One region of the Sinorhizobium garamanticum genome, then DNA from elsewhere that is predicted to be linked to it. Evidence: predicted binding sites of a transcription regulator. Region 1 holds the regulator's gene; each other region holds the start of a gene.
What was found. The regulator PhoB, encoded in region 1, activates phosphate uptake and scavenging genes when phosphate is short. The targets are predictions, from matches to a motif close to TGTCATNNANCTGTCAT.

Region 2: phnG (phosphonate C-P lyase system protein PhnG) is a predicted target of PhoB. The motif match lies at 1,982-1,998, and genes of this name have one in related genera.
Region 3: PZN02_RS20035 (DUF1045 domain-containing protein) is a predicted target of PhoB. The motif match lies at 2,056-2,072, and genes of this name have one in related genera.

What each region holds. Positions count from the first base shown of each region.
Region 1 covers NZ_CP120373.1:729,900-733,104, forward strand. The annotation lists gene PZN02_RS03520 (GcrA family cell cycle regulator) at 310-828, shown strand; gene phoB (phosphate regulon transcriptional regulator PhoB) at 903-1,586, opposite strand; gene phoU (phosphate signaling complex protein PhoU) at 1,708-2,421, opposite strand; gene pstB (phosphate ABC transporter ATP-binding protein PstB) at 2,489-3,205, opposite strand, start outside.
Region 2 covers NZ_CP120374.1:1,814,409-1,817,613, forward strand. The annotation lists partial or broken gene PZN02_RS28305 (carbon-phosphorus lyase complex subunit) at 1-833, opposite strand, end outside; gene phnH (phosphonate C-P lyase system protein PhnH) at 836-1,444, opposite strand; gene phnG (phosphonate C-P lyase system protein PhnG) at 1,444-1,914, opposite strand; gene phnF (phosphonate metabolism transcriptional regulator PhnF) at 2,056-2,793, shown strand; gene PZN02_RS28325 (DUF1905 domain-containing protein) at 2,957-3,205, opposite strand, start outside.
Region 3 covers NZ_CP120374.1:10,824-14,028, forward strand. The annotation lists gene phnN (phosphonate metabolism protein/1,5-bisphosphokinase (PRPP-forming) PhnN) at 1-127, opposite strand, end outside; gene PZN02_RS20030 (alpha-D-ribose 1-methylphosphonate 5-triphosphate diphosphatase) at 124-1,263, opposite strand; gene PZN02_RS20035 (DUF1045 domain-containing protein) at 1,265-1,972, opposite strand; gene phnE (phosphonate ABC transporter, permease protein PhnE) at 2,166-3,205, opposite strand, start outside.

The DNA.
Region 1 (3,205 bases):
TGCAATGTCAACAAAACCAAGGCTTGCAGCGAGCTCGGGCGCACGGATTCCGACGTGCGAAAAAACATCCGGCGGGGGCTTGCAAAAATGCAACGGCCAGCCAGCAAGTTGGGGAAAACCCCAAAATCGATTCGGCGCGAATCCCGCGACTCTTGCCACGGAGTCACCCTGCCAGTAGGTTAATATTCAATTACTAGACGCATGCGGCGGACCTAGTCACCAAAAGAGTTATCGCGTTGCAGCTCCGGAGTTTTTCCGGAGCTTGGTGATGGATTCTGCCATCCAACGCCGAGAACGGAGAGTGCAGAAATGAACTGGACTGACGAGCGGGTGGAGAAACTGAAGAAGCTGTGGTCCGAAGGCCTGAGCGCCAGCCAGATCGCGGCACAATTGGGTGGTGTCAGCCGTAACGCCGTCATCGGCAAGGTTCACCGGCTGAGCCTGCCGGGGCGGGCCAAGGCCGGCGGCACGACCAATGCCGCCCGCCCGAAGCGCACAACCTCTGCGCCCCGCGCGCCGAATTATGCCTCGCGCGTCACAACCCGCACCGTCACCCGCACCGCTGGCGCCACCGTGCTCAAGGAAGAGATCGAAGTCGATCTCGTCGCGGAGCAGAACCTCGAACTCGCACCGAACGTCGTCGTTCCGATGTCGCGCCGCCTCGGCCTGACGGAGCTGACGGAACGCACCTGCAAGTGGCCGATCGGCGACCCCTTGAAGGAAGAATTCCATTTCTGCGGCAACGAGTCGCCGGAAGCTTCGCCCTATTGCAGCTATCACACGCGGCTCGCCTATCAGCCTTCCGGCGAGCGCCGGCGCATGCGCTGATCCGCTTGCATGAACGCTACGGAAAAAGGGGCGGTGCCGCCCCTTTTTTTGATGCCTATGAAACGCAGACTCTATCAGCTTTCAAGCGAATAGCCGGCGCCGCGCACGGTGCGTATGACATCGGGCATGTTCGAGAAGTTCAGCGCCTTGCGCAGACGGCCGACATGCACATCCACGGTGCGCTCGTCGACGTAGATGTCATGTCCCCACACGCCGTCGAGAAGCTGTGAACGGGAGAAGACGCGCCCTGGCGAGGACATAAGGAACTCCAGGAGCCGGAACTCCGTCGGTCCGAGCCGGACTTCGCGGCTGCGCCTGTGGACACGGTGCGTCTCGCGATCGAGCTCGATGTCGCCGCAGCGCAACAGCGTCGAAAGCACCTCGGGCTTGGCACGCCTGAGCATTGCCTTCACCCTCGCCATCAGTTCCGGTGTCGAGAACGGCTTGACGACATAGTCGTCGGCGCCGGTGGCGAGGCCACGAACCCGCTCGCTTTCCTCGCCGCGCGCGGTCAGCATGATGATCGGCAGGCGCTCCGTTTCCGGCCTCTGCCGTAGCCGGCGGCAAAGTTCGATGCCGGACACTCCGGGCAGCATCCAGTCGAGGATCAGGAGATCCGGCAACCGCTCCTGAAGGCGAATCTCGGCCTCGTCTCCACGCAATATCGTATCGACGTCGAAACCTTCGGCCTCGAGATTGTAGCGCAGGAGGACGCTCAGCGCCTCCTCGTCCTCGACAACAGCTATCTTCGGCAACATTCGGTCATGCTCCTTCCCACGCGCGGACGCCATCATGCAACCGCGACACAGTATGGGCCGCGACAATCACGGCCGGGATAAGATCAACGCATGCGCAAAGGCATGCGGACGTCGGGCGGGACTAGTCCGTCACCGACCCTAGGGTCGACGTCGTGTCGTCCTTCGGCCGTTCGCCTTGCGGCTGAGCACCCGTCGCCATGTAATAGATCGTTTCGGCGATGTTGGTCGCATGGTCGCCGATACGCTCGATGTTCTTGGCGCAGAAGAGAAGATGCGTGCACGGCGTGATGTTGCGCGGATCTTCCATCATATAGGTCAGCAGTTCGCGGAAAAGCGACGTGTAGATCGCGTCGATCTCTTCATCGCGCTCGCGGATGCTGTTCGCCTTTTCCGGCGAACGGGAGGCATAGACGTCGAGCACTTCCTTGAGCTGAACCAAGGCCAACTCCGCCAGATGCTCCAAGCCGCGCGCAAGCTTGCGCGGAATGCCGGATCCGGCGACCGCGATCACGCGTTTGGCGGTATTCTTGCCGAGGTCGCCGACGCGCTCCAAATCGGCGGCGATCCGGATCGACCCCATGATCTCGCGGAGATCCGACGCCATTGGCTGACGCTTGGCGATGGTGACGATCGCCTTCTCGCCGATCTGACGCTCGGCGTCGTCGAGGATCGCGTCGTCGGAAATCACCTTCTGCGCCAGGGCCAGATCCGAGTTCACCAGCGCCCGGACAGAGTCCGCAACCATCTGCTCGGCAAGCCCGCCCATCTCGGAGATCCGGCGCGCGAGATATTTCAACTCCTCGTCGAAGGCTGAGGTTATATGTGCATGAGTCATTTTCGTTTCCTCAAGGCGCGCGCTGTTCTGCATGGACCTTCATCAATCGTAAGGGTTGGAAACCGCTTTAGCCGAACCGACCCATAATGTAGTCCTGCGTGCGCTGATCATCCGGATTGGTGAACATCTTGTCGGTGTCGTTCTCCTCGACGAGATTGCCGAGGTGGAACATGGCGGTGCGTTGCGAAACGCGCGCGGCCTGCTGCATCGAATGGGTCACGATGACGATCGTGAAATTCGCGCGCAGCTCGTGAATGAGCTCCTCGACCTTCGCGGTGGCGATCGGATCGAGCGCCGAGCAGGGCTCGTCCATCAGGATCACTTCGGGGCTGACCGCAACGGCACGCGCGATGCAGAGGCGCTGCTGCTGACCGCCGGAGAGGCCGGTGCCCGGCTCTAGCAGCCGATCCTTGACTTCGTTCCACAAGCCAGCCTTCACCAGGCTGTTCTCGACGATCTGATCCAGGTCGGACTTGTTACGCGACAGACCATGGATGCGCGGGCCGTAGGCGATGTTCTCGTAGATCGATTTCGGGAACGGGTTCGGCTTCTGGAACACCATGCCGACGCGAGCCCTGAGTTCGACCACGTCCACGCTCGGATCGTAGATGTCCGACTGGTCGAGCGTGATCTTGCCGGTTACGCGGCAGCCTTCGATGGTGTCGTTCATGCGGTTGAGCGTGCGCAGGAAAGTCGACTTGCCGCAGCCCGAGGGACCGATCAGCGCCGTCACGGTATTCTTGCGAACATTCAGGTTCACGTCGAAGAGAGCGCGCTTCTCGCC
Region 2 (3,205 bases), on a different replicon from region 1:
AAGACGAGGCCATAGCCGCGCGTGAACTGCGGCGGTTGCTTGGCCGAGCCCTTGAACTGGTTGACCATCTGGCATTCGGTGACGCGGATCACACCGAGCGAAACGGCAAAGCCAAGCTCCGGCAGGTCAAGCTCGACCTCGACCTCGCCGATCCGGACCTCGCCGACGAAGGGGTGGGTGCGGCCGTAGCCGCGCTGGGTGGAATAGGCGAGCGCCAGCAGAAAGCCTTCGTCGCCGCGGGCGAGTGCCTGCAGGCGAAGGTCCCGCGCCATCGGGAATTCCATCGGCTCCCGCGTGAGATCGCCCATCACGTGGCCTTCCGGCATCTGGCCGTCGCCCTCGATGAGGCCTTCGCCATCGAGAATGTCGGAAACACGCATGACATGCTCGCCTGGCTCCTTGACCGCCGGCTCAGCGACCATCTCGTCCGCGATCAGCGAAGGGTCGAGTAGACGGTGGGTGTAGTCGAAGGTTGGACCAAGGAGCTGGCCGCCCGGCAAGTCCTTGTAGGTTGCCGAGACACGGCGCTCGACCTTCATGTTCGCCGTGTCGATCGGCTCGGAATAGCCGAAGCGCGGCAGTGTCGTGCGGTAGGCCCGCAGGATGAAGATCGCCTCGATCATGTCGCCGCGCGCCTGGCGCACGGCGAGCGCTGCAAGCGAGCGGTCATAAAGCGAGGCCTCGGCCATCACGCGATCGACGGCGAGCCCGAGCTGCTCGACGACCTGCTCGATGGAGATCGAGGGCAGCGAACGGTCGCCGCGGCGGCGGTCGGCCAGCAGGCTGTGGGCATTGGCAATGGCGGCTTCCCCGCCCTTGACGGCTACGTACATGATTATGCCTCCCTGGCGGAGAGTTTGGTCGTGCGCGGCAGGCAGAGCACCGCGTCGCCCGCCGTCAGGATCAGGTCGATGCCGCGCGGGAAGATCGCCCTGTTGTCAGTCCAGAAATCGAGGAAGAGATCAGGAAGGCCTTGGGGCGCGACGATCGTTTCGTCCTTAATTCCCGGGCCTTTCGCGGTAAGCGGCGAGCCTCCGGTCAGCGCCTCGACCTCGATCACCAGCGTCGTCGAGCGGTCGGGATATTCCTGCGTGCCGAGCGCAAACTGGTCGAAACTCGGCACGGCGCCGCCTTTCTCGATGAATGCGAAGCGGGCGTCATCCTTCGTTTCGGTCAGCGGCGCACCGGTGTGGAAGGCGATCCATCGCGGCACGGCGGACTTGATGAGCGCAGGGGAAAGCCAGACGGGGGTATCGTGGTCGCAGAGCGTCAGCGCGACGGCGCCGCTTGCCTTGCCGAGGGGCGAGGGCGGCGAGGCTACCGCCGCGAGGCTGGTCACCGTGCCTGGACGAGCGAAGCTATCCATCAGAGCGCGAAACACGGATTGCGCCTGGAATACCGGATCGACGAAAGCGCCGGCGTAGATTTGCGATTGTGCGGCCATCAGTCGTCTCCCCGGACCATGGTGAAGAAGTCGACGCGAGTCGCCGCGGTCTCTTCCGCCTTGCGGCGGTCTTCCGCATTGATGCGCGCGGCGATCAGCCGGTGCAGCGCCTCGACCGCCGGGCGATGCCTCTCGGTCTGGAAGAGCGCATCGAAGATCGCGGCGAAGCGGGCGCGTTCCCTGTCGGTGCCGAGCATCTGGCCATGGCCGATCTCACCGCTGGCGAGCCTGACCGTCGCACGCGACACGGTTGCCTCGCCGAGATTGAAGGCGTCGCCCCCGCCGCCGATCCGGCCCCGCACCATGACGAGACCCGTTTCCGGGCCGCGGACCGGTGCGACGTCCGGCCTGTCGGCGATTGCCTCCCAGGCGCTGACAAGCTCTGCGAGCGTGGCGCGGGCGAGAAGCCGCATGCCTTCTCGGCGTTGGATGGCGGCCTCCGACAGCGCCTGTTCTTGGATTGCGTCCATCGTTCACTCCAAAATGTCTATTGATCTAGACAACTATACAGCTTATACCTTTCCTTAGCCTCCGCAAATGACAGGCTTGTGACATTGGGCGGGGAAATCGGGCCGGAGAAAATTGGGGGCAGAGAAAATGGGGCGAAGACGATGGCGTTGAAGAAAATCGTCGAACGGCAGACCGGCGTGGCGCTCTGGCGGCAGATCGCCGACCGCATCCGGCTTTCGATCAGCAACGGCGATTATGACGCGACCGGCATGGTGCCGCCGGAAACGGTGCTGGCGCAGGAGTTCGGCGTCAACCGACACACGGTGCGCAGCGCGCTCGCCGCACTTGCGGAGGAGGGGCTCGTCCGCGCCGTCCAGGGGCGAGGCACCATGATCGAACGCAAGGATCGGGTCAGCTATCCTATCTCGCGACGCACCCGCTTTTCGCAAGGGCTTGGCCGGCAGGTCAAGGAGATCGGCACGCGACTGCTTGGCCATGCGGAAGTGCAGGCGAGCGGCGAGATCGCGGCGGCCCTTGCCGTTTCGCCTGGCTCCTGGCTCATAGAACTCAGGACGGTGAGCAGCGGCGACGGCCGGCCGCTCTCCACGTCGGTCAGCTATTACCCTGCCGACCGCTTTCTGAGGATGGCCGAGGAATATTCCCGTCTCGGCTCCGTTACGAAGGCTTTTGCCGCGCATGGGCTCGACGACTATGTCCGCGTTTCGACGGAACTCGTCGCGCGGCATGCCGATGCGGACGAGCTTTCGCTATTGAAGCTGTCGCCTGGTGCGATCGTGATGGAAGCGCAATCGGTGAACGCCGATCTCGATGGCAAGCCGGTCGAATTTTCGCGCACGCGCTTTGCGGCCGACCGGATGAAGCTCAGGATCGAGACTTAGGAGCGGCTTCCTGCCCGTAAATGCCCCTCATCCGGCCTGCGGGCCGCCTTCTCCCCGCAAGCGGGGCGAAGGGGACACGCCGCGATGCTCCGCCGCCCAGGTCCCCTCCCCCCGCGCGCGGGGTTAGGGTGAGGGGCAGATATTCTGCCCAAGATCGCGTGATCTAGGCACGATCCAGCATCAACGCGATCCGGATCGCTTGCCCGGTGGCGAGCTTCTCCCGTCGCCGAACCTCCGCCTTTACAGGCAGGAGAAACGAATCCGAGGCCTTGTCCGGGAAGATCGAGGTCGTCCATTCGGTCTTGCCGGTGCGCGCAATCACCGCTTCGCTGCCCCATCCGCGTTTTTTCGGTTCGGTCAGGAACTTGATTTGCTGTGCGACCTCCGCCGGCAGGGTGACGAAATGCCAGCC
Region 3 (3,205 bases), on a different replicon from region 1:
GCACGAAGAGGATATCCGGACGATGCGCGAAATGGCGTGCGGCGAAGCCCATGACGCTGTCCTTGCCTGCCCCGCTTGGGCCGACGACGACGATGAGCGCTCCACGCCCCTGTCCGACCGCGGTCATGCGACACGCCGTCCTTCGCGCCAGACGGAGCGAACAACTGGAATTCCCTGCGGGCGGTGGACGCGCGCGATATCGGCGCGCAGCCCGACGGCGATCCGGCCGCGATCGGCGAGACCGACGGTGCGCGCCGGCGTCGCCGTAACCATGGCGATCGCCTGCGGAAGGCCGATCGCCTCGACCTCATCAGCCAGAATGAAGGGCGCATGGATGAGGCTGAAGGGGACATAATCGGACGAAAGCACGTCGAGCACGCCGCGCTCGGCGAGGTCGCGGGCGGCGATGTTGCCGGAATGGGACTTGCCGCGCACGATATTCGGCGCGCCCATCAGAACGCTCAATCCGGCGCGATGCGAGGCTTCCGCCGCCTCGAAGCTCGTCGGGAATTCCGCCAGACGGATGCCGTAGCCGATCGATTCCTCGACATGCTCGACCGTCGCGTCGTCATGGCTTGCGATGGTGATGCCGCGCGTAGCGCAGGCCTTTGCCAGCGCCGTGCGATGAGGTGTGGCGTACCGGGCGGAAAGCGCCTGCTGACGCTCGACGAACTCGGCGAAAGCCTCGTCCGAAAGGCCGCGCTTCGTCTTGTAGTAGAGCGTATACTGATCCATCGTCTGGAACTGGCGCTGTCCCGGCGCATGGTCCATCAGCGAGACGAGTCGAACTTGCGGGTCGCCTTGAAAATCCTCGTAATGATCGAGGACGTCGGAGGTCGAAACTTCGCAACGCAGGTGGATGAGGTGGTCGGCGCGCAGGCGCCCCTCCTCCTTGGCCTGTGCCAAGGCGTCGGCCATGCTTCGCATCTCGCCCTTCTGGAAGCCGCCGTCCTCGTCCGAACCCAGACGCAGACAGTCGAAGACCGTGGTAATGCCGGAGGTGACGACCTGGGCGTCGTGGGCCTGGATCGCCGCGATCTTCAGCCAGCGCACGCCCGGGCGCGGCGAGTAATGCGCCTCCAGGTGATCGGTGTGAAGTTCGATCAGGCCGGGCAGCAGGTAGTCGCCTTCGAAATCTTCGCCCGTGCTGCTTGCCCCTTCCGAAATATCGGCAATCCGGCCGTCGCGGATGAGGACGGAACCGTTGACGATCCTGTCCTCCAGAACGATGCGGGCGTTGCTCAAAACCTGTTCTTTGCTCATCTCATGCGATCTTTCGTTGGGATGCGCCGCCAAGCGGCAGCAGGGAATGGACGGTGAACGGCGCGCCGCGATGAGGCTCGACGAAAAGTGCAATGGTCGAAACCTCGAGCGGCTTGCCAATGAACGCCTCGAATGCGACGGTCAGCGTCTCGCGCATCACTGTTTGCGTCTCCTTCGGCACCGGCCCCGTCAGCGTCAGGTGGAAGAGAAATTCCTCAAAGACGTAAGGGTAACCCCACGTTGTAAGATATTCGCGCTGCCGCGGCGCAAGCTTCTCCGGAGTGCGGCGAGCGATATCGGCGTCGGTCAGCGGCGCCCGGAAGGGCTCGAAACGGCGTACGGCCTGTTCCGCCAGGTTGCGAAGAGGAGCGCAGTCTTCGGCCGGGACAAGTGCGAAAAAGGGGCCGATCTGGTGCAACACGATCTGCGGCACGTCGAACGCCTCGATCTCCGCCGCAAACTCGTCGAAGGCCGCCAGCAGATCCGCTTCACTCTTGCCTTCCGCGAGTTCGAACGGCGCCTTCAGCGTACCGTGAAAGCCGTATCGGCGCGGATCTGCCGTCAACACCATCTGATTTTCGCGCCCAAGCGCCGGGACTTCCGTCCAGCTCAGTGCTCCATCGACAAAGGCGTCGCGGCCAAGCCAACGGGCTGCGGTCTGCGTCAGCCGGTCATCGGCCGGCGGCGCGAAGTAGATTGCATAACGCACGGGTCTCACTTTCTGTATCGACCGGCCCGCCGTCCGGCGGGTCGATGTTCGCGGGGGGTGCGATGCGCAGCTAGCCGATTTGCATGACAACATCATGATGACTTCGGTGCGAAACGCAATTCGGGTCGGAGCGGGATGAGGAGAAGTGTGCGCGGTTTTCCGCCCGCATCCCGCTCCAATTCACATTCATGACCTAATGCGCCCCGCGCCCCATCAGCCGCGAGCGGCACGCGTTTGAGATGCTGTCGAAAATGAAGACAACCATCAAGATCAAAAGCACCATATAGGCGACATTTTCCCAATCGGAGTTGGTGCGCATCGCCTCCCACAATTTGAGTCCGATGCCGCCGGCACCGACGGCGCCGATGATCGTCGCCGATCGGGTGTTCGATTCCCAGAAGTAGAGCGCCTGGCTGGCAAAGACCGGCAGGACCTGCGGCAGCACGCCGAAGCGCTGTACCGCGATCGGCGTCGCGCCGACGGATTTCACGCCTTCGCGCTGCTTGTCGTCAATGTTTTCGAGCGCTTCGGAATAGAGCTTGCCGAGTGTGCCGGTGTCGGTGAAGAAGATCGCCGACATGCCGGCAAGCGGCCCGGGGCCAAAGGCGCGCGTGAAGAACAGCGCCCAGATGAACATGTCCACCGACCGCAGGAAATCGAAGAAGCGCTTGGCGAGCTGGTTGGCGAAAAGGTTCGGTGTGATGTTGCGCGCGGCGAGAAAGCAGAGCGGAAAGGCGATCAGCGATGCGAAGAGGGTGCCGACGAACGCCATGACAACCGTCTGCAACAGCTTGGTCCAGACGTCGAGATGCTGCCACTCCGCATTGTAGAGAATGTTATTCCAGGCAAGCGAAAGGTTGGAGCGTGCCGGATCGATCCGCTCGCCGGAGATAATCAGCGATACCACTTCGCCGTAGGGCTTGCCGAAGAACGGCGAGTTCGTGTCGAAGAGGAAGTTCGCCCAGCCGAAGAAACGATTGCGGATCGAGACTTCGTCGCCTTCGACCTCGGCCCAGCCGGTGAGGCCGAAGGAGAGCGTGACCTTTTCTCCCGGCCGCTTCTGCGTGGCCCAGCGGGGCAGGGGGCCTTGCGGCGTTACCGTCTCGGCGCCGTCGACGGTCATCGTCAGCGTCTCGCCGCCGTGCGTCGCTTTTACCAAGCCGTCGGCGATTTCGATATTCGTCGAGCGATCGTAGGTGATCAGCGCGCGAACAACGACTTCTTCATTGCGCG